DNA from 3 places in the Vibrio sp. R15-SG3-ISO1B genome. Region 3 is predicted to be linked to each of the others. Evidence: predicted binding sites of a transcription regulator. Region 3 holds the regulator's gene; each other region holds the start of a gene.
What was found. The regulator CRP, encoded in region 3, controls carbon source genes, mostly activating them, when cyclic AMP is high. The targets are predictions, from matches to a motif close to TGTGANNNNNNTCACA.
Positions count from the first base shown of each region.

Region 1: a site for CRP is predicted at 4,021-4,036, ahead of udp (uridine phosphorylase). Genes of this name have one in related genera too.
Region 2: a site for CRP is predicted at 4,060-4,075, ahead of pyrG (CTP synthase). Genes of this name have one in related genera too.

Region 1 is NZ_JCBDGG010000016.1:1,866-9,516, reverse strand. Features, by position in the region: gene metG (methionine--tRNA ligase) at 1-1,977, shown strand, start outside; gene AC6R0S_RS04975 (hypothetical protein) at 2,184-2,996, shown strand; gene udp (uridine phosphorylase) at 3,160-3,918, opposite strand; gene AC6R0S_RS04965 (CBS domain-containing protein) at 4,219-4,635, opposite strand; gene AC6R0S_RS04960 (hypothetical protein) at 4,786-5,046, shown strand; gene moaE (molybdopterin synthase catalytic subunit MoaE) at 5,060-5,518, opposite strand; gene moaD (molybdopterin synthase sulfur carrier subunit) at 5,521-5,766, opposite strand; gene moaC (cyclic pyranopterin monophosphate synthase MoaC) at 5,759-6,241, opposite strand; gene moaB (molybdenum cofactor biosynthesis protein B) at 6,251-6,763, opposite strand; gene moaA (GTP 3',8-cyclase MoaA) at 6,854-7,651, opposite strand, start outside.
Region 2 is NZ_JCBDGG010000001.1:38,408-46,058, forward strand. Features, by position in the region: gene rlmD (23S rRNA (uracil(1939)-C(5))-methyltransferase RlmD) at 1-806, shown strand, start outside; gene relA (GTP diphosphokinase) at 857-3,076, shown strand; gene mazG (nucleoside triphosphate pyrophosphohydrolase) at 3,178-3,987, shown strand; gene pyrG (CTP synthase) at 4,160-5,800, shown strand; gene eno (phosphopyruvate hydratase) at 5,883-7,184, shown strand; gene AC6R0S_RS00215 (L-cystine transporter) at 7,574-7,651, shown strand, end outside.
Region 3 is NZ_JCBDGG010000041.1:66,474-74,124, reverse strand. Features, by position in the region: partial or broken gene astD (succinylglutamate-semialdehyde dehydrogenase) at 1-1,273, shown strand, start outside; gene AC6R0S_RS12280 (DUF1338 domain-containing protein) at 1,393-2,193, shown strand; gene crp (cAMP-activated global transcriptional regulator CRP) at 2,373-3,005, opposite strand; gene AC6R0S_RS12270 (phosphoribulokinase) at 3,263-4,132, opposite strand; gene AC6R0S_RS12265 (YheU family protein) at 4,227-4,439, opposite strand; gene AC6R0S_RS12260 (hydrolase) at 4,494-5,474, opposite strand; gene AC6R0S_RS12255 (TIGR02444 family protein) at 5,479-6,069, opposite strand; gene AC6R0S_RS12250 (ABC transporter ATP-binding protein) at 6,006-7,651, opposite strand, start outside.

The DNA of each region.
Region 1 (7,651 bases), on a different contig from region 3:
CACATTCAAGCCGATATCTGGGTACGCTACCAACGCCTACGTGGCAACACTGTAAACTTCATCTGTGCTGACGATGCTCACGGCACGCCAATCATGCTAAAAGCACAACAGATGGGGATGACACCAGAAGAGATGATCGCTGCCGTAAGTGAAGAGCACCAAAAAGACTTCGCTGGCTTCGATATTAGCTTTGATAACTACCACAGCACACACTCAGAAGAGAACCGTGAGCTAGCGTCACACATCTACTTAGAGCTAAAGAAAAACGGCTTTATTTCTAGCCGTACCATTTCTCAACTGTTTGACCCTGAGAAAGAGATGTTCCTTCCGGACCGTTTCGTAAAAGGGACCTGTCCGAAGTGTAAATCCGAAGACCAGTACGGTGATAACTGTGACAACTGTGGTGAAACCTACAGCCCAACGGAACTGATTGCTCCTAAATCAGCGGTCTCTGGCGCGACGCCCATCATGAAAGATTCTGAGCACTTCTTCTTCGACTTGCCTCAGTTCGAAAGCATGCTGAAAGAGTGGACACGTTCTGGTTCTCTTCAAGCTGAAACCGCCAACAAGATGCAAGAGTGGTTTGAGTCAGGCCTGCAACAGTGGGATATCTCACGCGATGCCCCTTACTTTGGCTTCGAGATCCCAGGTGAAAAGGACAAGTTCTTTTATGTTTGGCTAGATGCGCCAATTGGCTACATGGGCTCGTTCAAAAACCTGTGTGACAAGCGTGATGATCTCGACTTCGACGAGTACTGGAAAAAAGACAGCACAACAGAGCTTTACCACTTTATCGGTAAAGACATTGTTTACTTCCACTCTCTGTTTTGGCCAGCGATGCTTGAAGGCAGCGGTTTCCGCAAGCCAGACAACGTATTCGTCCACGGCTATGTAACGGTTAACGGCGCGAAGATGTCTAAGTCTAAAGGGACCTTCATCAAAGCAGCTACTTACCTAGATCACCTAGATCCAGAGTGTCTACGTTACTACTACGCGGCGAAGCTCAACAGCCGCATCGATGACCTCGACCTCAACCTTGACGACTTCACTCAGCGCGTGAACGCTGACGTCGTGAACAAGATTGTTAACCTAGCATCACGTAACGCAGGCTTCATCAGCAAGCGCTTTGACGGCAAGCTTTCAGCACAGTTTGCAGAGCCAGAACTATACAACGAGTTCGCGGCAGCGGCTTCTCGCATCGCAGAGCTTTATGAGAGCCGTGAATTTGGTCGCGCAATCCGCGAAATCACGGCCCTTGCTGACAAAGCAAACCAATACGTCGATGAGAAAGCGCCGTGGGTGATTGCGAAAGAAGAAGGTAAAGACCAAGAGCTGCAAGACATCTGCTCTGTGGGTATCAACCTATTCCGCGTATTGATGACGTACCTAAAACCTGTGATGCCTGCGCTCGCTGCACGCACTGAAGCCTTCCTAAACGAAGAGCTGACGTGGGAAGGGGTCGCGTCACCGCTGACCGATCACGAAATCACTAAGTTCAAAGCGCTGTTCAATCGCATTGATCCGAAGAAAGTGGAAGCGATGGTGGAAGCGTCTAAAGAAGATGCGGCAGCCGAAGTGGCAGCGAAGGAAGCAGCAGAAGCGGCGAAGCACCAAGCGAGCCAAACTGAGCTGGATAAAGATCCTATCGCCGATGAGATTGAATTTGATGCATTCGCCGCCGTGGACATGCGTATCGCTCGTATCATCTCTTGCGAAGAAGTGCCAAAAGCCAACAAGCTGCTCAAGTTCCAGCTCGATATCGGCGGTGAAACTCGTCAAGTCTTCTCTGGTATTAAGTCTGCTTACAAACCCGAAGAGCTTGAAGGCAAACTCACCGTGATGGTTGCGAACCTTAAGCCGCGTAAGATGAAATTTGGTATGTCGGAAGGCATGATCCTAGCAGCAGGCCCTGGTGGCAGCGAGCTATGGATTCTTGAGCCTCATGAAGGCGCACAGCCAGGTATGCGCGTGATGTAATCACCAGGCTCGTATCACTCATCCCCGCGTGACACCGTCCGCGGGGATTTTTTGTGCCCTCAATCACAATATTAGGGCTTACTTTGCACCAAAACCGTTCAACCCCTTCGCCCTACAGAATGTAACCCACTGTATTTAAACAACTTATAAGTTGGCACTGTTCCTGCTCTACCCACTTAGTAGTAGGCGAGTACAAGGAGTACGTTATGTTTGTGTTGATCTCAGTGGTTCTATCGATAGCCGTATTGGCTGTCATGCTTTACTTCTCTAAAAAGCGTCAAAGCACTTTAGAGCGCAAGTTTGAAACACTGGTCTTGCTGCGACAGGTGATGTTGCTTAGCCGCAAACATCGTAGCGCGACCCACTTAGCGTTAACCAAGGAGGTGACGGATAGTGAGCTGGAAGAGATTGAAGCGCTCTACGATCAAATGGTCGATATCACCAATGGCTTGGTGGCCAACGCGCCCTTTGACAACAAACCCATGTACCGAATTTTCCAATTAAAACTCAAAGGCATGCATAAAGAGTGGCAAGACAGAACCGTGATTCGCAACCAAGTCATCCACGGTAAAACCATTCGTCACTGCATGTTCTTGATGGATGAAGTCGCGATTGCATGGTTGATTGAGTCTGAGCGTGAAGATCTCAGTGATGAGTACCACATGAACTGGCAACAAATCCTCGACAGTATGGAAGTGCTGACTCAACTGCGTTTGTGCATTCCAGAAATCGATACTATTGATGGTCGCTTGCGCGTTAAATACTATTGTGACAAAACGCGTCGTAAACTTAACCAACTGTCGATCATCAGTCCATTGAGTGTTGCCTCGCCAGCCAGCAGTGCCGCGATGCGTGACCTGACTGAAATCGCCATTAGCGAGGAGCTAGATTGGACAGAAGAAGCCTTGTATGAACTGACCAGTGACGTGTCTGCGGTCATCTCGCAAGTCTATGACCAAGTGTTATCGGACATGACGGAAACACTCTATCTGCCACTTCCTCGAGTAGCGATAGCGTGAACGGCTAACGATACACGTTTTAGCAAAATCTATGGTTGCCAATCTATTTTAAATAAATAAAACGGCCAGGTGATAAGACCTGGCCGTTTTCATCATTGTTTGCTCAACGCGAATATGCGCTAAAGAACTCTGATACTTAGAGCATTTTTACTTAGAGCATTGTTTAGAGCATTTTGCGCGCCGCTTCGACGACAACTTTAATCGAGCGTGCTTCGGTTTCTTTTAGCGTAGAGTGATCAGGGATCTCTTTTTGAGTTCGGTTGATGATGACACCCGCCACACAACCTGCTTTTAGGCCAGAGCTTGCACACATCGTCAATAAGGTCGCTGACTCCATCTCGAAGTTCAGTACGCCCATATCTTGCCACTCTTTCATCGAGCCTTGGAAACGTTTCACCACGCGACCTGAGAAGGTATCGTAACGCTCTTGACCAGGGTAGAAGGTATCACTGGAAGCCGTGACACCCATGTGAACCGTTGCACCTGTCTCTTCTACCGCCGCTTTCATCGCTGTTGCCACATCAAAATCAGCCACCGCTGGGAACTCCATAGGCGCGAAATGCAGACTGGCACCATCGAGACGCACAGAGCCGGTTGAAACAATCATATCGCCAACATTCACATGCGGTTGGATTGCACCAGTGGTACCAACACGTAGGAAGGTACGCACACCACACTGCGCTAACTCTTCAACCGCAATAGAAGTCGATGGGCCACCAATACCGGTTGAACACACAACAACAGGCTTGCCCTCTAATTCAGCGCGGTACAGCGTGTATTCACGGTGACTGGCGAGAAAGACGGGATTATCCATCTCTTCAGCAATTTTTTGCACACGTGCAGGATCGCCAGGGATGATCGCGAGTGTCGCACCAGCAAGATCATCTTTCGTAACACCAAGGTGGAAAACAGCTTGAGACATAGGGGAGGCTCCTTATAGTGACAGGCTCATCGAATGGGTGGCGGCCTGTTCTTACATTTGTTTAGGTACCCGGCTACTCTAACCAAGTCAGCAGCAATATAGAGTGACTTAGATCACACATAATAGAGCAACAAAACATTCAATTTCACAATAAACCGTTTTGCATCACACTTTAATGCGCAATATCGTCAATTTTGCACATAAAACCGCCGTTTGATCTCACGTTTTCTCATCGCTACGGCCATCACCCCGAGGTCGACAGCGATGCCTCCGAGAGCGAAATAAACGGCGAGACGTAAATTAAACCGGATGCTTAAAGCAGTCGTTGATGGTTTTACCGATCGCGCGTAATACATCTCTTCTCGTGATGATCCCAACCAATCGACCATTATCAATGACAGGGTAGACCTTAGGTTTACCGACCTTCATCATATCCGCTAACTCGATAATAGAGGTCTCAGGAGTCACTGAAAGTACCTCCTTGCTCATACAGTCCGATACGATATGGGTATCTTGGCAGTAGTAACTCACCTTGATGAGCTTATCCAACAGGTCTTGGCCCGAGAGAAAACCAATCACTTTTTTGCTCTCGTCAATCACGGGCCCACCGAGATAATTTGAGTTCATCACCTTTTCAAGCGCCGCACTCAACGACATATTGGGGGTAAATGTCACCGCTTGTAACGTCATATAGTCTCTGACCTTTAATGATTCCATCTGCGTCTCCTTGTCCGTGCTCTGGGCGGGTCATACTATATATTGTCGTCTAATTTCTTGATTTCACAAATGGCGCTGCGCATTTTTCCACCGACCCTCAACTTAATGACTAAACTGTAATTAGTGATAGCGATGGAGAGGTATGAGCCCGTGAACTCAACGTTGACTGAATTGATGAAAGTGAACCCCGCGTTGATGCATACGGTGTTTGCCTCTTTGCCTGAGCCGACCTTTTTAATCAGCAAAACGGGCGTCTATGTGGAGGCGTGGGGTGGACGCGATACGACGCATCACCATGAACCAAGAGTCATTGCCGGGCTGGACCAGTACCAAGTACTTCCAGCTGACAAAGCGCTGTTCTTTGCCAAAAAGCAGCGCCGGGGTACGATTCATCAAATCAATCAGTGGTAGAGCAAGGCATCAACTAAGGTTGTTGCCAGCGCTGTGCGGCTTGCGCATCGGACTCACGCGATTCCACCCAACGCGTATCGGTTTTCGTGCGCTCTTTTTTCCAAAACGGCGCTTGTGTCTTGAGGTAGTCCATCACAAATTCGCACGCTTCAAACGCGGCTTTGCGATGCGCACTCGTTACGCCGACAAACACAATTTGATCGCCAATATCAAGATCGCCAACACGATGAATCACACGCACACAATCCAGCGGCCAACGCGCCAATGCGCTGTCGCCAATCTTTTGCAGCGATGACTCCGTCATTCCTGGATAATGTTCAAGGGTAAGACCGGTCACTTGGTCGCCCAAGTTCATGTCCCTAACCTTGCCGACAAAGGTCACCACTGCGCCAATACTGGCGCCCTTCGCCAACTGACCATACTCCTCACCGACATCAAAATCATCCGCTTGAACAGAGATACGAACCGTCATCGTTAGCCCCCAGTCACTGGTGGGAAAAAGGCCACTTCATCGCCATCTTTCAGCGGATGGGTAAGCGGGACAATCGCTTGATTCACCGCTGCGAGCAGTTTACCCGCTTCAAGTGCGAGAGACCATTTGCCCTCTTGCTGCGCAAGATGCGCACGCAATGACTCCACGGTGTCAAATTGGTCAGGGAGCGTTAATGTATCAACGCCAACCAACTCGCGCGTCTGCGCAAAAAACAATACGTTAATCATAATCCACCTTGAAATGCCCGGATTTTCCGCCCGTTTTCTCCAAAAGCCGCACCGAACCGATCACTATGTCTTTTTGAACCGCTTTACACATGTCGTAGATGGTCAGCGCCGCCACTGAAGCCGCGGTCAATGCTTCCATCTCCACACCGGTCTTACCGGCGAGCTTGCACACCGACTCGATGCGCACCTGACTCTTTTCGGTCAGCGCTTCCAACTGTACTTCCACTTTGGACAGGAGCAGCGGGTGGCATAACGGAATCAAGTCCCAAGTTTTTTTCGCGGCTTGAATACCGGCAATACGAGCGGTGGCAAACACGTCACCTTTGTGATGCTCTCCAGAGAGAATCAGTTGCAGCGTCTCTGGCGCCATGTGAACAAAAGCTTCAGCGCGCGCCTCGCGCACTGTGTCTGCTTTGCTCGACACATCGACCATATTCGCTTCACCCGAAGCATTGATGTGAGTCAGTTCACTCATGCGATCCCCTTATACTGATAAGTGAGGCATAAAGTTACAAGGACGATGGCTGGCATCCAACTGCTGCTTGATGATCTTAGTCCAGCCTGTGCGACACGCGCCTGTCGAACCCGGCATGGCAAAAATCACGGTGTGATTGGCAAAGCCAGCAATGGCGCGAGACTGAATCGTTGAAGTGCCGATTTCTTCAAAAGAGACCATGCGAAATAGCTCGCCAAACCCTTCCACTTCTTTGTCAAATAAAGGCTTCAGTGCTTCAGGCGTACTATCGCGAGAAGTAAACCCCGTACCACCGGTGATCATCACCGCTTGGATTGACTCATCCGCAATCCACTGAGAGACGATGGCACGAATCTTATACATGTCATCAATCACAATTTGCTTATCAACCACTTGGTGTCCTGCCTCTTGAGCTTGCTCGACCAAGTAGCGTCCCGAGGTATCGTTTTCTTCGTTACGGGTATCCGACACGGTTAACACCGCGATTGTCGCCGGTTGAAATTTGCTTTCTGCGTGACCCATTTGTTCACCTTTCACATAATTTACGTTGTTTTTTTTCCATCACGAGTGTCCCCCCGTGATCACAATTTCGCTTTCGTCATTCTGACGTGACTATCCACCGATAGAGGCTAAATGAGGTGTAGCACCTGAGTTGCCATCATGAAGAAAGTGACTGACGGATTTGGTTTGAAGTGCTTGCTGAATACGCGACGTCAGCGCCGCTTGTTGGCCATCACTTTGGAGCAAATCTCGCAGATCCACCCCCTCTTCGCCAAACAGACATAAGTGCAATTTACCAATTGCCGAGACTCGTAGACGATTGCAACTTTGGCAAAAATCCTTCTCGTAAGGCATGATCAAACCAATTTCACCTTGGTAATCTGGGTGAATAAACACCTGAGCGGGGCCATCGTTACTGGCTCGAGCCTTGAGCAGCCAGCCGTTGGCGATAAGCTGATTGCGAATCGCCACACCGGAGACATGATGTCGTTGAAACAGCTCATCCATCTCACCCGTTTTCATCAATTCAATGAAACGTAACTGGATTGGCCGGTCTTTTATCCAAGCGAGAAACGCCGGCAGTTCTTGCGCATTGAGATCTTTCATCAACACAACGTTCACTTTGACCTGCGAATACCCCACTTCAAACGCTTTATCAATGCCCGCCATGACTTGGGTAAACTTGTTCTCACCGGTGATCTGGTGGAACATGCGCGAGTCAAGGCTATCGACGCTAACGTTAATGTGAGTTAACCCGGCTTGCTTCCACTGTTCAACCTGCTTCTCCATCCGGTAGCCATTAGTGGTAGTGGCGACTTTCTTGATGCCCGGCGTACTTGAGACGGTATGAATGATATCCGTGAAGTCTTTACGTAAGCTGGGCTCTCCGCCTGTGATGCGCACCTTGTT
Region 2 (7,651 bases), on a different contig from region 3:
TGGCACCAGAGCTAAGCGCGTTAATGGCGCCACTGTATGCCTTGTTGTCGGAGTTCAGTCAGCCAGAGCACCTTGGCCATGTGGAGTTGGTGAAAGGAGACAACGTCAATATTCTGGTTGTAAGACATCTCAAGCCGCTGGCCGAGAGTGAAGAGGCGGCGTTGATCGCCTTTGCGACCACTCACCACATCACTCTTTACCTGATGCCGGAAAGTCATCAGTTGAAGTTGGTGAAGGGCGAGGCTGGGGTCTACCAAGAAGCAGGCGTGACTATTGCGTTTGAACCAAATAACTTTATTCAGGTCAATCAGAAGGTCAACGCGCAAATGGTCCAACAGGCAATGGCGTGGCTAACGTTGAGCGACAGCGATCGTGTGTTGGATCTGTTTTGCGGTCTAGGCAACTTTAGCTTGCCAATCGCTAAGCAGGTTGCGCATGTGGTTGGTGTTGAAGGTGTGGAGGCGATGGTTGAGAAAGCGGCGAACAATGCGGCGCTCAATCAACTCTCCAATGTCGAGTTTTTCCAAGCGAATTTGGAGCTGCCCATCGCAAATAACGCCTGGGCGGGCGAAAAGTTCGATAAAGTGTTGCTCGACCCAGCACGAGCGGGCGCGAGTGGTATCGTAGAACAACTTTCTGCCTTGGGTGCGACTCGTGTCGTTTATGTTTCTTGCAATCCTGCTACCCTAGCAAGGGATTCGCAAAGCCTTCTCGAGCAGGGCTACCAATTAGAAAAACTCGCGATGTTGGATATGTTCCCCCATACCAGCCATTTAGAATCAATGGCGTTATTTGTTAAGGATTAGACCCGCCCGTTGGGCGAGGTTAAAAAAATAAAAAAACTAGGACGATAGAGATGGTTGCGGTAAGAAGCGCACACTTAAATCAAGACGAACAGTTTGAGCTAGAAAAATGGATTGCGAGCCTGAATCAGGACGCAAAAATTGCCCAGCGCTTAAAAGAAGTGTACCGCCAGTGTGAAAAGGTACTTGAGGGTAATGAACAAGGCCCACTGCTGTTATGGCGTGGCCGTGAAATGATCGAAATTTTAATCACGCTGTCGATGGACAAAGCCACCTTAGTGGCGGCGCTGCTGTTTCCGCTCGTCTCGGCTGGTGCCTACGCGCGTGATGCCTTTGAAGAAGACTTTGGCAAAGAAACCATCAAACTGATTGATGGCGTAGAAGAGATGGCGGCACTTGGCCAGCTCAACATCACCATGGAAGGCAGCGCTGCATCGGCGCAGGTGGACAATGTCCGCCGAATGCTACTGGCGATGGTTGATGACTTTCGCTGCGTAATCATTAAGTTAGCTGAGCGAATCTGCAACCTCATTGAAGTAAAGAAAGCGCCCGATGAAGTGCGCCGCGCTGCAGCGAAAGAGTGTGCGAATATCTACGCACCACTGGCCAACCGTTTGGGTATCGGTCAGTTGAAGTGGGAAATTGAAGACTACGCCTTTCGTTACCAGCAACCGGAAACCTACAAACAGATTGCGAAGCAGCTCTCTGAGCGACGCATTGTCCGTGAGCAGTACATCAAAGATTTTGTCGATGATCTCTCCGATGAAATGAAAGAGGCGGGCATCAACGCGGAAGTGAGCGGGCGTCCCAAGCACATCTATAGCATCTGGCGCAAAATGCAGAAGAAAAATTTGGCGTTCGATGAGCTGTTTGACGTGCGCGCAGTGCGCATCATCGCCGATAAACTGCAAGACTGTTACGCCGCACTGGGGATGGTGCACACCAAATACAAACACCTGCCCAGTGAGTTTGATGACTATGTCGCAAACCCAAAACCGAATGGCTACCAATCCATTCACACCGTAATTCTCGGCCCAGAAGGCAAGACCATCGAGATTCAGATCCGCACCAAGCAGATGCACGAAGATTCTGAACTTGGCGTGGCCGCGCACTGGAAATACAAAGAGGGCGGCGCTGGTCGCAGTGGGTACGATGAGAAAATTACCTGGCTACGCAAACTGCTTGATTGGCAAGAGGAGATGTCCGACTCGGGTGAGATGTTGGATGAAGTGCGCAGCCAAGTGTTTGATGACCGCGTCTATGCCTTTACTCCGCGTGGCGATGTCGTCGACTTACCGATGGGCGCGACTCCGCTCGATTTTGCTTACCACATTCACTCAGAAGTGGGGCATCGCTGTATTGGTGCCAAAGTAGCGGGCCGTATCGTACCTTTTACCCATAAATTGTCGATGGGCGATCAAGTGGAGATCATTACCGCTAAAGAGCCCAACCCATCGCGCGACTGGTTAAACCCGTCGATGGGGTTTGTGACCTCAGGGCGAGCACGCGCGAAGATCAATGCTTGGTTCCGCAAGCAGTCTCGTGAGAAAAACCTCGAGGCGGGGCGCGAGATTCTCGAGGTGGAACTGGCGAAAATTGGTGCGACGTTAAAAGACGCCGAGCGTTACTCGCTGAAGCGCTTCAACGTTAACTCGACCGATGAACTGTTTGTTGGGGTGGGCAGTGGTGATTTGCGGATTAACCAGATCATTAATCATATCAATGCGTTGGTGAACAAGCCCACCGCTGAAGAAGAAGACAAGCAAGCACTAGAAAAGCTCCAAGAAGCAGAGCACAAAGCGCCGGCTCAGAGCCGCCCTAAGAAGGATGCGGTTGTGGTCGAAGGGGTCGACAACTTGATGACTCACCTCGCTCGATGCTGTCAGCCAATCCCGGGCGATGAAATCTGCGGTTATATCACCCAGGGCCGTGGCATTTCAGTACATCGCGCCGATTGTGAGCAGCTTGATGAGTTAAGGCACCATGCACCAGAACGTATTATTGATACCGTTTGGGGCAGCGGTTTTGTGGGCTCCTACATTCTCACCGTCCGTGTTGAGGCGATGGAGCGCGGTGGGCTGTTAAAAGACATCACTACGCTGTTTGCTAATGAGAAAATCAAAGTGACCAGCATGAAGAATCGCGTCGACTACCGTAAACAGTTATCGATCATGGATTTTGATCTTGAAGTGAACAACATCGAGGTGTTATCACGGGTGATCAAACGTGTGGAACAGATCCGAGACGTGATGAGCGTTAAACGTTTGGGCTAACCGGAATCCGTAGCAATTATTGACAATGCGCGTTAAGCGCGACCAACAGTTCGAAGGTGAGTGGTTATGCTGCTCACCTTTTCATTTTGTGAGGGAGAGGCATGAGTCATCCAATTGAACAATTAGAGCAAATCATGGCCAAGCTGCGTGATCCAGAACACGGCTGCCCATGGGATTTAAAGCAGTCTTTCGACACCATAGTGCCGCACACCATTGAAGAAACCTATGAAGTGGTGGATGCGATTCACAACCGCGATTGGACCAATCTAAAAGAAGAGCTTGGCGATCTGTTGTTCCAGGTGATTTTCTACAGTCAACTGGCTAAAGAGCAGCAATTGTTTGATTTTTCTGAGGTGGTCGACACAGTGAATGAAAAACTCACGCGCCGTCACCCGCATGTCTTTGGTCAAGCGGAGTTTGCCAGCGACGAGGAAATTAACGCCAATTGGGAGGCGGAAAAAGCCAAAGAGAAAGCGCAACTAGGCAAAAATGAACAAAGTATCCTAGACTCAATACCAGCTTCTCTACCGGCGCTTTCTCGTGCTACAAAAATTCAGAAAAAGTGCGCCAAAGTGGGTTTTGATTGGGACACTTTAGGACCAGTGGTGGATAAAGTACGCGAGGAGGTCGATGAAGTCGTCGCGGAAGCGGTCCAAGTCTCGGTGCAAGATGACAAGGTCGAGATGGAGCTCGGTGATTTGCTGTTTGCGGTGGTGAATCTTGCTCGTCACCTCGGTCATGACCCAGAATCGGCATTGAGTAAGGCGAATCTTAAGTTTGTGCGTCGCTTTAAAGGCGTAGAATCACGCGTTGCGGCGCAGAATAAGACGCTAGAACAGTTACCCTTAGAGGCGCTTGATGCTCTGTGGGATGAAGTAAAAGCGGCGGAAAAAAATACTCGCTCAGAGTAATCACGCGAATTCGTCTGAGTACAGTCAGCCGTCGTGTGAATTTGATTTGAAGCAAAAAAGAAAAAATCACAGTGTGATAGATTTCACGTTGTGGCGGTTAGGGTCTTCTGGTATATTTTCGTCCCGTCCAGAAGAATTCCATTTCCCTCATTCAACCAATTTCAGGTTAAACATGACGACAAATTACATTTTTGTTACTGGCGGGGTTGTATCCTCTCTAGGTAAAGGTATTGCAGCTGCATCTCTAGCCGCTATTCTAGAAGCTCGTGGTCTTAAAGTGACCATGATGAAGCTTGACCCTTACATCAACGTTGACCCGGGCACCATGAGCCCAACTCAGCACGGTGAAGTGTTCGTCACGGAAGATGGCGCAGAGACCGACCTAGATCTTGGTCACTATGAGCGTTTCATTCGCACCAAGATGACTAAGCGCAATAACTTTACTGCCGGTCGTGTTTACGCAGACGTGCTTCGCAAAGAGCGTCGTGGTGACTACCTAGGTGCCACCATTCAAGTTATCCCTCACATCACTAACGCCATCAAAGACCGTGTTATTGCCGGTTCTGAAGGGCACGATGTGGCTATCGTTGAAGTTGGTGGTACGGTCGGTGACATCGAGTCATTGCCGTTTATGGAAGCGATTCGTCAGCTTGCTGTTGAACTCGGCCGTGAACGTGCGATGTTCATGCACTTGACGCTAGTCCCTTACCTTGCTGCGGCGGGTGAAGTGAAAACCAAGCCGACTCAGCACTCAGTGAAAGAGCTGCTCTCTATCGGTATCCAACCTGATATTCTGGTTTGTCGTAGCGATCGCATGATCCCAGCGAACGAGCGTAAGAAAATTGCCCTTTTCTGTAACGTTCCTGAGAAAGCGGTGATTTCGATGAAGGATGTGGATTCGATCTACAAGATCCCTCAACTGATCAAATCGCAAGGTCTTGATGATCTTGTGTGTGCACGTTTTGGTATCGACGCTCCAGAAGCAGACCTGTCTGAATGGGAGCAGGTTATCTATGAAGAAGCGAACCCAACGGGCGAAGTGACCATCGGTATGATCGGTAAATACATCGAACTGCCGGACGCGTACAAATCAGTCAACGAAGCGCTTAAGCATGCTGGCTTGAAAAACCGCTTGAACGTCACCATTAAATACGTAGATTCACAAGATGTTGAGACTAAAGGCGTTGAAGTGCTTGCCGGTCTTGACGCTATTCTAGTACCGGGCGGTTTTGGTGACCGTGGTATCGAAGGTAAGATTCGCGCAGCGCAATACGCGCGTGAAAACAATGTCCCTTACCTTGGTATCTGTCTTGGTATGCAAGTCGCGTTGATTGAATACGCTCGTAACGTTGCGGGCATGGAAGGCGCGCATTCAACAGAATTTAATAAAGAGACGAAATACCCTGTGGTAGGCTTGATCACTGAGTGGGTCGACGGTGAAGGTAAAGTTGAAGAACGTACCGAAACGTCGGATCTTGGTGGTACTATGCGTCTTGGCTCTCAGCTATGTCACTTAGAGAAAGGAACTAAGGCTCGCGAGCTATACGGTAGCGCGACGATTCATGAACGTCACCGTCACCGTTACGAAGTGAACAACGTCCTTCGACCACAAATTGAAAAAGCGGGCTTGAAGGTCTCTGGTCTTTCTGCAGACAAGAAGCTGGTGGAAATGATTGAAAACCCAGCGCACCCATGGTTCGTTGCGGCTCAGTTCCACCCAGAATTCACATCGACGCCTCGTGATGGTCACCCATTATTCGCAGGTTTCGTGAAAGCCGCTGGTCAGCACTCACGCGGCGAGTTTGAGAAGTAAGTAAAAAGGATACGGGCGGCGGCGAAGGTTGTGCTGCTGCCTTTTAAATTTGACATTTATATTTGAACGAGAGGAAACATTAATGTCTAAGATCGTTAAAGTTCTAGGTCGTGAAATCATCGACTCACGTGGTAACCCAACTGTAGAAGCTGAAGTACACCTAGAAGGCGGTTTCGTAGGTATGGCTGCTGCTCCATCTGGCGCATCTACTGGTTCTCGCGAAGCTCTTGAGCTACGTGACGGTGACAAAGCACGTTTCCTAGGTAAAGGTGTTCTTAAAGCTGTTGAAGCAGTAAACGGCGAAATCGCAACTGCTCTAACAGGTAAAGACGCGAAAGACCAAGCGGCTATCGACGCAATCATGATCGAGCTAGACGGCACTGAGAACAAATCTAAGTTCGGTGCAAACGCAATCCTAGCGGTTTCTCTAGCGAACGCTAAAGCTGCTGCAGCAGCGAAAGGCATGCCTCTATACGAGCACATCGCTGAGCTAAACGGTACTGCTGGTCAGTTCTCTATGCCTCTACCAATGATGAACATCATCAACGGTGGTGAGCACGCAGACAACAACGTTGACATCCAAGAGTTCATGATCCAACCAGTTGGCGCTAAGACTCTAAAAGAAGGTCTACGTATCGGTGCTGAAGTATTCCACAACCTAGCTAAAGTTCTTAAGTCTAAAGGCTACAGCACTGCAGTGGGTGACGAAGGTGGTTTCGCTCCAAACCTTAAGTCTAACGCTGAAGCGCTAGAAGTGATCGCAGAAGCGGTTGCAGCGGCAGGTTACGAACTAGGTAAAGACGTAACTCTAGCTATGGACTGTGCTGCATCTGAGTTCTTCGACAAAGAAGCTGGCATCTACAACATGAAAGGCGAAGGTAAAACCTTCACTTCTGAAGAGTTCAACCACTACCTAGCTGAGCTTGCAAGCAAGTTCCCAATCGTTTCTATCGAAGATGGTCTAGACGAGTCTGACTGGACTGGCTTCAAGCACCAAACTGAACTACTAGGTGACAAGCTTCAACTAGTAGGTGACGATCTATTCGTTACTAACACTAAGATCCTTGCTGAAGGTATCGAGAAAGGCGTAGCTAACTCTATCCTTATCAAGTTCAACCAAATCGGTTCTCTAACTGAGACTCTAGCTGCAATCAAGATGGCTAAAGACGCAGGTTACACAGCTGTAATCTCTCACCGCAGCGGCGAAACTGAAGATGCAACTATCGCTGATCTAGCGGTAGGTACTGCTGCAGGTCAAATCAAGACGGGTTCTATGAGCCGTTCTGACCGTGTTGCTAAGTACAACCAGCTAATCCGTATCGAGGAAGCGCTAGGTGAGCGTGCACCTTTCAACGGTCTTAAAGAAGTAAAAGGCCAAGCTTAATTCTTTATTGAATAAGGTCTAGCTTTAAAGCTCTTTAGAAACGCTCCACTTCGGTGGAGCGTTTTTTTTTGGAAACGCTCGGTGAGCGTGCACCTCCATATTTCAAGGAAGCGGTCTTAAAGAAGAAAAGGCCAAGCTTAATTCTTCATTGAATAAAGTTTAGCTTTAACGCTTTTTGGAAACGCTCCCTTCGGTGGAGCGTTTTTGTTTTTCTATCCACAATATCAATGATATTTACGACCTGTTTACATCATTGCTCATTATGCACTCAGTTCTATAACTAAAGTATCTAGATAATGGAAATTGAGTATTTTCTATTTTGCCAACAAACCGTTACCGTATTTGTCTTACATTATTCAAATAACAACGTTGGTTAAAAAGGAAACATCATGAGTGTCGCAGTGATTGCAAATTTAGTGGTATTTGCAGCGCTTCTTTTCTTCTTGAATCTTCAGCAAAGAAAAGGC
Region 3 (7,651 bases):
AGCCATCGTGCTGGCGTTTGCTGAAAAAGTGAAAGAGAGCAGCGAGCAGATAGCCGAAGTGATTGCTAAAGAGACCGGCAAGCCGTTGTGGGAAACGCGCACAGAAGCCGCGGCCATGGCGGGCAAGATTGCCATCTCTATTCGCGCTTATCATGATCGCACAGGCGAAAGTACCCGTGAAGCGGCGGGTAACCAAATTGTACTGCGCCATCGCCCGTTGGGTGTGATGGCGGTGTTTGGCCCGTATAACTTCCCGTGTCATTTGCCCAATGGTCACATTGTCCCAGCGCTGCTGGCGGGCAACACCGTGGTGTTCAAGCCGTCAGAGCAAACGCCGCTGACCGGTGAGCTAGCGATGAAGCTGTGGCAACAAGCCGGATTGCCTGCGGGCGTGATCAACTTAGTCCAAGGGGGCAAAGAGACGGGCATTGCGCTAGCAGAGTCGAAAGGCATTGATGGCCTGCTGTTTACTGGTAGCGCCAATACAGGTCACCTGCTGCATCGCCAATTTGCCGGTCAGCCAGACAAGATGCTGGCACTGGAGATGGGCGGCAACAACCCTATGGTCATCAGTGAGCACTATGGTGAGCTGGGCGCGACGGTCTACACCATTTTGCAATCGGCCTTTATCAGTGCCGGGCAGCGTTGTACCTGCGCACGTCGTCTCTATGTGCCTGTGGGCGACAAAGGCGATGCCTTGGTCAATCGCTTGGTTGAGGCCACACGCAAGCTGCGCGTCGATCAGCCGTTTGCAGAGCCAGCGCCTTTTATGGGCCCACAAATTTCGAAAGCTGCGGCACACTTTATCCTCAACGCACAGGCGAACTTGCAGAGCCTTGGTGGTGTGAGCTTGGTGGAAGCGAAAGCGGGCGAGGCGGCGTTTGTCACTCCGGGGATTATTGATGTCACGGCCATCGAAGCGCTGCCAGATGAAGAGTATTTTGGCCCGCTGCTGCAAGTGGTGCGTTATCAAGGTCTTGAGCGCGCCGTTGAGCTGGCCAATGACACCCGCTTTGGTCTCTCTGCTGGGCTGGTGTCCACCGATGATGATGAGTGGGCCTACTTTGTTGACCACATTCGTGCAGGGATCGTCAATCGCAACCGCCAATTAACTGGGGCAAGTGGCGATGCGCCGTTTGGCGGACCGGGCGCCTCGGGCAACCTTCGCCCAAGTGCTTACTACGCTGCGGATTATTGCGCTTACCCTATGGCGTCGATGGAAGGCGAGCACACCTTGCTGCCTGAGACGTTAAGCCCGGGTGTAGAACTGTAAGACGCACCTTGGGCTCGCTTGGAGCCCAAGGTGTTCGATTCATTGCTAGGTTTGTGATTAAGCCATTCTTTTAAAGAACCAGCTTTACGATTCAGCTTCACGATTAACATGGAGACGTTATGACGCCTGCTCAACTGTTCGATTTACTGTGGCAAGACTATATTTCCCGTCTATGTCCTCAAGCGGCCAAGGTTCATCAGCTTTTAGAAGAAGATGAGCCGCTGATCAATGACCATATTGCGCTGCGCACCTTTAACATTGCGCCGCTCGGTATCGAGACATTGGCTGCGCCATTTATTGCGCTAGGTTACCAAGCGTGCGGTGACTACCTGTTTGAGAGCAAACACTTGGTCGCCAAGCACTACGAGCACGCCGATCCGACGTTGCCAAAAGTGTTCATCAGTGAGCTGAAAGTCGAAGAGTGCTCAGCGCCGCTGCAACGCATTGTCAGCAAGCTGGTGGCACAAGTGGAGGCATACGCACTGCAAAGCCATGAGTTTTTGTATGCGGGCCGTTTGTGGGATCTCAGCTATGAAGATTTTCAAACCCTCGCCCAAGAGAGTGAGTACGCAGCATGGCTTGCGGCGCACGGCTATGGGGCCAACCATTTCACCGTAAGCGTTAATCAGCTCAAGGCATTTGACGAGGTCGCGGCGGTGAATGAGCACCTGCGCCAAGCGGGCTTTGTCATCAATGAGTCGGGTGGCGAAGTGAAAGGCTCACCAGAGGTACTGCTTGAGCAATCGTCCACCATGGCAGACAAAGTCGAGGTGAGCTTTAGTGACGGTACGCAAGTGATCCCAGGCGGCTTCTACGAATTCGCCAAACGCTATCCGATGAGTAATGGTGAGCTCTACCCAGGGTTTGTCGCGGCGTCAGCGGATAAGATATTTGAGAGTACGGATGGGGGAAGTTCCTAGTGCCTAGTTGCTAGTTCCTAGAGGGGGGCTGGTTAAATGGGTGATGGGTAATAGGTAGTGGGTGATGGGGCTAGGTCCTGGTAAATAAAAAGCCACCGCTGGTAAAACAGGGTGGCTTTCTTAATCTTTAAAGGTTTTCTCTAGGAACTCGTCACTAGGAACTCGCCTCTAATAATCACCTATCTCGTGCCGTAGACGACGATGGTTTTACCGTGGGCGGAGATCAGGTTTTGCTCTTCAAGCATCTTCAAGATACGGCCAACGGTCTCACGTGAACAGCCGACAATCTGACCGATCTCTTGACGCGTGATCTTGATTTGCATGCCGTCTGGGTGCGTCATGGCATCTGGCTGTTTCGCTAGGTTAAGTAGCGTCTGCGCGATGCGGCCTGTCACGTCTAGGAAGGCGAGGTCACCGACTTTTTGGCTCGTCACTTGTAGGCGGCTTGCCATTTGCGCAGATAGACGCATCAGGATGTCAGGGTTGACTTGGATAAGCTGACGGAATTTCTTGAATGAGATCTCTGCAACTTCACAAGGTGATTTAGCGCGAACCCAAGCGGTACGCTCTTGATCTTCTTCAAATAGACCAAGTTCACCGATAAAGTCACCTTGGTTTAGGTAAGAAAGGATCATTTCCTTACCTTCTTCGTCTTTAATCAGTACCGCCACAGAGCCTTTGACGATGTAGTAAAGCGTCTCTGCTTTCTCACCGGCGTGGATCAATGTGCTTTTTGATGGGTACTTATGAATATGACAATGTGACAGGAACCACTCTAATGTTGGATCGGTTTGAGGTTTACCTAGAACCATAATATCTCACTTCCTCTGCAGGGTACGCTTGCCGCTTTCCATTTTTGTCGCGCCAGTAAAAGGCGCGAAGCCTTGAACAAGGCTTTTTAGGATAAGAGCACTTATTCAATGCTGCAAGCCATCTTTGTTTCGGTTACAAATAGTAGCCTTTTTCAAAAGGGATTTCTTGATTTTAATCGTGTCAAGTTGGTGATTGTTTACGCAAAAATGTGCACATGATCACGGTATGACAAGTAAACGGGTCTTAGGACTGATCTCTAGCCAATTTTACCCGTCTCGATAAGCTGCTGTAGGATAGGTCTGACGATGAGCTCCATCGCAAAACTCATCTTACCCCCCGGCACGACAATAGTGTTGTGGCGCGACATGAAAGAGCCATCAATCATAGCGAGCAGGTATGGGAAGTCGACCTGTTTGATGCCGCGCAAGCGGATCACTACAAAGCTTTCATCCAAACTTGGGATGCCTTTAGCGTTAAGTGGGTTGGACGTATCGACGGTCGGCACGCGTTGGAAGTTGATGTGGGTGCGCGAAAATTGCGGGGTAATGTAGTTGAGGTAGTCATCCATCGAGCGGACAATCGAGTCCATTACCGCTTCGCGTGAGTGACCGCGATCGCGCGTGTCACGGACGAATTTTTGAATCCACTCCAAGTTCACAATCGGTACCATGCCAATCAAAAAGTCGACGTGTTGGGCGACGTTGACCTCACCATCCACCACGCCGCCATGCAGTCCTTCGTAGAACAGCACGTCAGAATTTTCCGGCAAATCTTGCCACGGCGTGAAGGTACCCGGCATTTGATTGTAGGGCACGGCTTCATCGAAGGTGTGCAAGTAGCGACGAATTTGCCCTGTGCCTTCATTGCCATACTGCTTAAAAAACTCAGACAGCGCAGGGAAGTCGTTCGCCTGCGGACCAAAGTAGCTGATGTGGCGTCCTTGCTCGCGCGCTTTGCGGATCTCGACATCCATTTCTGGGCGCGTAAAGCGGTGGAAACTGTCCCCTTCCACCCAAGCCGGTTTCACGCGCATCATGTTAAACATTTTGCGAAACGCTTCAGAGGTCGTGGTTGTGCCCGCACCGGAAGAGCCCGTTACGGCAATAATGGGGTGTTTTGCTGACATGACAAACCTTGTCTTATTCCTTGTCAAATGATGACCAATATAGCATGTTCTATTGATTGATCACGGTATGGCGTTTTTTAACGCACTGGAAATATTAAAACTTTGATTTGAGTTGAATATCCACGCTCTCATGCAGCTCTGAATAGACCACCACCGCGTCACCACTCACCAAGCTCTGACGGATCTGGGCGATTTTCTCGTCAAGAGAGATTTCCTGCTCGCCATAGTCCGTCCCTTCACGCAGTACAAATTCACGGATCAGGTTGTCTAGGGTGTCAGGGGCGATCTGTTGCCAAGGGATGATCATAAATACCTCATTCATTTATGATGAAAGTTGAAGGCGGCTATTATGCCGAAAGGGCTAACGATTCGAAACGCTTAGGGATTCATAGTACGCCGGCAACGCCTCTTCCAACCAAAAGCGCGGTTTGATGGCGCTGCCAGTGAGGAACCCGACGTGGCCGCCTTGATCGAACAGGCGGTAGTCGATGTTGTCTGGCAGGACAAATTTCGGGATGACGTCGGGCGTCATAAACGGATCGTCTTTGGCGTGGATGATTTGTGTCGGCAGACGGATCTCTTTCAGGCGACGGATCCCAGAGCAGCGCTGGTAGTAGTCTTGCGCGTCTTTAAAACCGTGGAGGGGAGCTGTGATGAGGTCATCAAACTCCATCAGTTTAGTGACCCGTTTGATGCTTTGATAAGAGAGATCGAGCTCGCCTTTTAACAGATGATGTTTACGCAGCGCGTTTTTCTTAAGTGAGGAGAGCAGGTAGGTTTTGTAGACCTTGGAGAAACCTTGCTCGATCCGCTCGGCGCAGGCCGACAAATCCAAAGGCGCGGAGACGATGGTTGCCGCGTCAAGCAGTGGCTCATCGCGGTAGTCGGCTAAGTAGTTCGCCAACATGTTTCCGCCTAGAGAGATGCCGACCGCGACTTTGGTTTGATCGGGAAACAGGTGGTTGAGGTGGCGTAAAAAGTGGCGAGCATCCTCGGTTTCGCCTGAGTGATAGGCGCGCGCGGTGTGGTTAGGTTTACCGCTGCAACCGCGAAAATGCATCATCACGGCGAGCCAGCCCTGGGAAGAAAACGCGTGCATCAATCCGTTGGCGTAGGGGCTGTAAAAACAACCTTCTAAGCCATGAAACAGCACGAAAATGGGTTTGCGCGCGGCGCTCTCTTGTTGCCAATCTTCGCTCCAAGCGAGATCGAGAAAGTCGCCATCGGGCGTATCAAGTGTTTGCCAGATAGGCTCAAACAAGGCTTTTTTGCGAATCAGGCGCGGAGCCAAGGTTTGCAGGTGCGGATTGGTGAGTCCTTTCGCGGCGGTAAAATGTGTCATAAGCCTATCCCTTGCTCGCTTCTGTATTTGGCGGGTTGCCGACAGTCGGATACCAATCGGTATGCAGCGCGGCGTAGAGGGGCTCAGCATCCTGCTGCCGGCAATAGTGCAAGGTGAGTGGTTCGCCTTGATTCTCTTGCAGTGTGAGCGTGTTGACGCCAGTGAGCAAATCGACCTGCTGCTGTTTTTCTAGCTCTAGCTCGAATTGCAGTGCCTCGCGGTAGAGCGTATCGGGCGCGCCAAGTTTTAACTTGCGGCGCAGCTCTCGATAGCTGTGCAGCAGAGGTTCACATCGCGCCAGGCTAGCGTGCAGCGTTGCCCAGCCCTGCTCGTCAAAGGTGAGCCTCTGCTCATCTAACCAGCGTACCAGCAGCAGTAAATTGACATTGCCACCATAGCGGTTTTGCATACTAAGACAGGCGTCTTTCACTTCACGCACGCTGTAGTATTGCAAGCAGAATGCCCACAGCTCGTCGTGTGACAGCCGCGCGGCTTGCGCGCTGTCTTGCGATGCTTGTGCTTCGGTGGTCTCTACTGGCTCGCGTCCGTGAACGCTGCTTCCATCTGTTCGAGTTGTTCTTGCCCTGCCATCCATTCCATTTCTACCTCCTCAAGCTCAGCTTTGCAGCTTGCTTGAGTCGCCAATACTTGATTAAGTTTAGCCTTATTTTCTGCTTCATACAGGCTGTTGTCAGACAGCTGTACTTCAGCGTCATTGAGCGCTTTACCCAACTTATCCATTTTTTCTTCGAGTTTTGTCAGAGTTTTGCGAAGAGGGGCGGTCTGCTTACGAAATTCTGCTTCACGACGCTTTTGCTCCTTCTTGGCGGCTGCGCTGTTGGTGGTGCTTTTTTCAGGTTGAGCGTCTTGCGCGTCACGCCTCTCTTGTTTTTGCTGTTCCGTCAGCCATTTATAGTAGTCATTGAGATCGCCATCAAAGGGCGCGACTTGTCGGTCGTGCACCAAATAGAGGTCGTCGGTGGTGGCGCGCAACAAGTAACGGTCGTGCGAGACGATGACCATCGCACCCTCGAAGGTTTGCAACGCGAGGGTCAGCGCTTCACGCATATCGAGGTCTAGGTGGTTGGTCGGTTCGTCGAGCAGCAGCAAGTTCGGTTTTTGCCACACAATCAGCGCCAGCACCAAGCGCGCTTTTTCGCCGCCGGAGAAGGGCGCGACTTTTTCTAGTGCCTTATCGCCTTGAAAGCCAAAGCTGCCAAGGTAGTTACGCAGCTCTAGCTCGTTTTTATCCGGGGCGATTTGCATCATGTGCTGCAATGGCGTCTCTTCGGGATGCAAGGTTTCGAGCTGATGCTGGGCAAAGTAGCCAATTTTGACCCCTTGTGAGTAGGTCAAATCGCCACCTTGAGGCTTGAGCTCGCGTGAGAGCAGTTTGATCAGCGTTGATTTACCGGCGCCGTTGCGCCCAAGCAGACCAATTCGGCTGCCAGGAACCAGGTTGAGACGAATTTTGTCGAGGATTAAGGCATCGCCGTAACCAGCACTGACCTCATCCATCATAATGATCGGGTTAGGCAACGCCAACGGCTCACGGAACTCAAAGCTAAACGGGTTATCAAATTGTGCCGGCAGGACTTTTTCCATTCGCTCCAACGCCTTAATGCGGCTTTGCGCTTGGCGCGCTTTAGAGGCTTTGTAACGGAAGCGGTCGATGTAGCTTTGCATGTGCGCCATCTGTTTCTGCTGCTTTTGAAATTGCGCTTGTTGCAGGATCAGTTTTTGCGCGCGCTGCTCTTCAAATGACGAGTAGTTGCCGGTGTATTCATTCATCGTCTGGTTTTCGATATGAATGATGCGACCAACAATCGGATCGAGAAAGTCTCGGTCGTGAGAAATCAAGATTAAAGTACCCGGGTAATTTTGCAGCCAGCGCTCAAGCCACATCACGGCATCCAGATCCAAGTGGTTGGTCGGTTCGTCGAGCAGCAGCAAGTCAGAGCGACACAGCAGCGCCTGCGCTAAGTTAAGGCGCATCCGCCAACCACCGGAAAACTGAGTTAAATTCCAGCTCATCTGCGTTTGGCTAAAGCCTAAGCCATCGAGCAGCTCCGCGGCGCGCGCTTTAATGCTGTAGCCGCCAATGGTTTCGATTTTGCCGTGGATCTCAGCGACGAGCGTGCCGTTGTCTTTCTGTTCCGCTTCGGCCAATTGCGCTT